Regions from separate parts of the Lactobacillus gasseri ATCC 33323 genome, predicted to be linked through region 2. Evidence: riboswitches for the same ligand, from Rfam matches in the RefSeq annotation. Region 2 holds a riboswitch; the other holds the start of a gene.
What was found. Region 2 has a riboswitch for fluoride ahead of LGAS_RS06310 (Cof-type HAD-IIB family hydrolase). Riboswitches for the same ligand answer to the same signal wherever they lie in the genome.
Positions count from the first base shown of each region.

Region 1 (2,478 bases), 900 kb from region 2:
AAATTGATTTAGCTCGTGCAGAAATTGCTGATCATGCTGATGAGCCTCATCAGCCGATGAATCCAACTTTAAAATCAGTTATTAATGCAATTAAACAACCGGTTGCAGCGGCTCCATTAATTGCAGTTATTCTAGTTTTAATTGGAATTAGAATTCCTACATCTTGGGCACCAACTTTTGATTTAATTGCCAAGGCTAACGCTGGTGTTGCTGTTTTAGCAGCTGGTCTTGCTTTGTCTACAGTTAAGTTTTCAATTGACAAAGAAGTTATTTGGAATACTTTCTTTAGACTATTCTTAACACCAGCAGTGATTGTTGCAGCAGCATATCTTTGTGGTATGGGATCAGATCCTACCAAGATTTCAATGCTTTGTTTGGCAACTGGATTGCCACCAGCATTTTCTGGAATTATTATTTCTAGTCGCTACAACATCTACGTTAAAGAAGGTGCAAGTTCAGTTGCAGTTTCGACTGTCTTCTTCGCAGTAAGCTGTATTTTCTGGATTTGGCTATTACCAATTTTGGCACATATGTTTTAAACAGAATTTATATATAATTAAAGGGCAGGCTTTTAACCTGTCTTTTTTATTAGGAATAGAAAATGATAGATAATAAAAACTTACTAAAGATTCTGCGGACTGAGCTTAGAAAAATGAGTGATAGGAAAAGGCTCAAATTTTTAACTTATAAGAAAGATCGAAGTATTACTGTGGAAAAGACTGGGGATAGCTTTGAGGTTATTGAAAATGGCTATCGCAAAATTGCTTGGCATAATCTAACTGAAGCAGAAGTTTTAAAGCAAATAAAGAAAGTGCAGAAGATAGAATTTCCTCGAAGCAATAAGTTGTATTTAGTAAGAAATTAAAAAAGTACTTGTAAAATACTTTCCTCTGATTTATACTAAGCCGTGAATTGAATAGGCGATGACGGTCGCCATTAAACGAGCAAAATCTAATGACGTCTACTATTTACCTACACAAGTTGTGTAATTGATAGTAGGCGTTTTTAATTTTGCTCTTTTTTGTTTTGGGAGGTAAAAATTATGACTGTTTATATTGAAAAAGTTCGCGCAATGGAAATTTTTGATTCTCGTGGCAATCCAACTGTTGAAGTTCATGTTGCACTTTCTGATGGTACTATTGCAAAATCTGAAGTTCCATCAGGTGCATCAACTGGTGAGAAAGAGGCTGTTGAGTTGCGTGATGGCGGTGAATGCTTGGATGGAAAAGGGCGTTATGAATGCCGTAAATAATGTTAATACTGAAATTAATGAAGCTTTAAAGGGAAGAAGTCCATATAACCAAGCTGCAATTGATAATTTAATGATTAAGTTAGATGGTACACCGAATAAGGCACGGCTTGGTGCTAATGCAATCTTAGGTGTTTCAATGGCAGTTGCGAGAGCTGCAGCAAAATCTAAGAATGAACCTTTATATCGCTATTTAGGTGGCTGTGACTTAGAGTTACCACAAACTTTCCACAATGTTATTAACGGTGGAAAACATGCGGATAATGGAATCGATATTCAAGAATTTATGATTACACCTGTGAATAAGACTTCATTTAGAGATGGCTTTGAAAAAATTGTTAACACTTATCATACTTTAAAGAAAGTTATTGAAGATGCTGGCTTTGAAACTGGTCTAGGAGATGAAGGTGGCTTTGCTTCTAATTTAAAGAGTTCTGAAGAAGCTTTGAGAATGCTCCAAGAAGCTATTAAAAAAGCTGGTTATGAACCAGGAAAGGATATAGCAATCGCTTTTGATGCAGCTGCTAGTTCTTTCTATAACAAGGAAGATGGCAAGTATCATTTTGAAGGCCACGTTTGGGATGGAGAAGAGATGCTTGCATATTATGACAAGCTTTTGACAGAATTTCCTGAGATTATTTCTGCAGAAGATCCATTTGATGAAAATGACTGGGATAACTTTGAAAAGTTTACTGCTAAATTTGGCGACAAGATCCAAGTAGTGGCAGACGATAACGTATGTACTAACCCTAAGCTAGTTAGAAAAGCTATTAAAGATAAGTTATGTAATGCAGTATTAATTAAGGTTAACCAAATCGGTACAATTACTGAAACTTTAGAAACAATTAGATTAGCTAGAAAGAATAATATGACTACGATGGTTTCTCACCGCTCAGGTGAAACTGGAGATACATTTATTGCTGACTTTACAGTTGCTACTAATGCGGCTGAATTAAAATCAGGTGCTCCAGCACGTAGTGAACGTGTTGAAAAATACAATCGTTTATTAGAAATTGAACAAGAAATAGGTGTAGAAAATGAACGCCTGGCACACTTTCCAAACGATGTGGATATGGACTAAAAATAGATAATAAAAAATAATAATTAGAAATAATACTTCAAACATAAAAAAGACGGATCATATTGATCTGTCTTTTTTTACTCACTATTTGATTTTAATATCGCCGTCTTGTGTAGAAGCAATTAATACATTGGAGCTATTTTTATTT
Region 1 is NC_008530.1:282,199-284,676, forward strand. Features, by position in the region: gene LGAS_RS01215 (AEC family transporter) at 1-539, shown strand, start outside; gene LGAS_RS01220 (hypothetical protein) at 602-865, shown strand; fluoride riboswitch at 911-971, shown strand; partial or broken gene eno (phosphopyruvate hydratase) at 1,043-2,330, shown strand; gene LGAS_RS01235 (DUF4097 family beta strand repeat-containing protein) at 2,415-2,478, opposite strand, start outside.
Region 1: it holds a riboswitch for fluoride, as region 2 does, so the genes downstream of both, eno (phosphopyruvate hydratase) here and LGAS_RS06310 (Cof-type HAD-IIB family hydrolase) in region 2, are expected to answer to the same signal.

Region 2 (2,478 bases):
AGAAATATGTTAGAAAGGCTAATAAAAAGCAACCAATAATATTAGCTACAAAAGTTCCAGCCTGTGACCAAATCACATTTAAATAAGCACGTAATGCTCCTCCACAAAATGCAAATAAACCAACACTGATATAATTTTTCAACTTTTTATTCATTAAAAATCAACCTTCTTATTGCATACGCAATTCCATCTTCATTATTTGTTCGAGTAACATAATTAGCTCGCTTCTTTATCTCTAATACCGCGTTTCCCATAGCTACTTTATAAAAATCTGGAACGTCAAACATGGAAATATCATTCTTTTGATCACCAAAAATCATTATTTCATCTTGTCTAAGATTAAGTTTCTGCGCCAATTCTTTTAAAGCGTTTCCTTTTGAAGCTTGCTTAGAATTAATTTCGATTAATGTTTTATCAGAGGTAGAAACGTTATATTTTTCAATAACTTCTTTGGGCAGGTGCCGATAAACTCTTTCCATTTCTGATGGAGCACCTGAAAACATGGCTTTTGTAAATTTTAAATCTTTAGCTATATCTTTAAATCCACAAACCTCAATCGACATTCTAGTCAGCCAGCTTTCACGCGATAAATAATAATTAATAAAGTGATCTAATGTAATAAATTTATCACTCACTTCAATATGAAAGTTAGCCTTCAATTGTTGAGCTATTTTTTCAAAAAAAAGGAAATCTTGATAACTTAATAATTCTTCAACTACTGCATTTCCTTGTGCATTCAAAACTAGAGCACCATTAAAAGCCACAACATATTGATTAGGATCTTGCAGATCTAACTGATCTAAATACTCTTTAATTCCTGGAAATGGTCGCCCCGAACAAGGAACAATTTTAATTCCTAATCGAGATGCTTTTTGTAAAGCTTCCCTTGTTTTAACACTTATTTCTTGTTTATCATTCAATAAAGTTCCATCAAGGTCAACGGCAATTAATTTTGTCTTCATCAATTTTCTCCTATGTAATCGTTCACTTTCCTTTCTATTATACAAAAAAAGACGACACTACTCCCTTATTACACATAAGAAAGTAGGCGTCGTCAGATCTTAATCGGTTAAATTGGTGAACGCCATCACCTATTATAATTTAATAAAGACAGTTTACTTTGAACCCATCTCTTCTTCAACGACTTTAGCAACTTCTTCACAATACTTATCAGCTAATTCTTGTGTTGGTGCTTCAGTCATAACACGAAGTAAGCTTTGAGTTCCAGATGGACGAACAAAAATCCGTCCTTCATCGCTCAACTCTTCCTCTACCTTTTTAATAGCTTCGGTAATTCGCTTATGTTCTTTCCAGTCTTTCTTATCTTTGACAGGAACATTGATTAAGCGTTGTGGATATTCTTTAAAGTCGCTTAATAATTCACTTAATGACTTACCAGTATCCTTCATTACGTATAATAAATGCAATCCGGTAAGCATTCCATCACCAGTATTATGATAGTCACTGATAATAACGTGACCAGATTGTTCACCGCCTAGATTATAACCATTAGCTCTCATTTCTTCTGAAACATAACGGTCACCAACTTGAGTTCTGACATTCTTAAGGCCGCGTCTTTCTAAAGCCTTAGTAAAGCCTAAGTTACTCATTACGGTTGTAACAATCGTATCTTTCTTTAAACGGCCATGATCGGCAAGATAGGAACCAATTACATACATAATATGGTCGCCATCAACTTCATTACCGTTTTCATCAACAGCGATACAACGGTCAGCATCCCCATCGAATGCTAAGCCCAGTTGAGCACCTTGCTTTACAACTTCTTCTTGTAACTTTTTAGTATGAGTTGCACCTACATGATCATTAATATTTAAGCCATTGGGATGAGTTGCGATTGTAGTAAAATCAACGCCCATATCAGCAAATAATCTTGAAATCAAAGCACTAGCTGCACCATTTGCACCATCTACAACAACTTTAATTCCACCTAATTCTTCAGGTAAAGTATTTTCAATAAATTGCAAGTACTTTGAAGCACCTTCGTGGTAATTAGTTACAGTACCTAAGCCTTCAGCTGAAGGACGTGGAAGCTTATCTTCTGGTGCATCAATTAATTTTTCAATTTCTTCTTCTTTAGCATCAGATAGTTTCAAACCATCACTACCAAAGAACTTAATTCCATTATCTTCAACTGGATTATGAGATGCTGAAATTTGAACCCCAGCATCTGCACCTTGAGCACGAACTAAGTAAGAAAGGCCCGGTGTTGTAATCACACCAACTTCTAAAACTTCAATTCCGACGGAAAGTAAACCAGAAATCAATGCATACTCTAACATTTGTCCAGAAATACGAGTATCGCGTGAAACTAATACTTTCGCTCTTTCTCCATCTTTTTTATCTTTTGTAAGAACATATCCTCCATCACGACCTAATTTAAAAGCCATTTCTGGAGTTAAGCCAGCATTAGCAACCCCCCGTACACCATCTGTTCCAAAATATTTAAGCATAATTTAA
Region 2 is NC_008530.1:1,278,179-1,280,656, forward strand. Features, by position in the region: gene LGAS_RS06305 (fluoride efflux transporter FluC) at 1-154, opposite strand, end outside; gene LGAS_RS06310 (Cof-type HAD-IIB family hydrolase) at 147-962, opposite strand; fluoride riboswitch at 1,039-1,101, opposite strand; gene glmM (phosphoglucosamine mutase) at 1,116-2,471, opposite strand.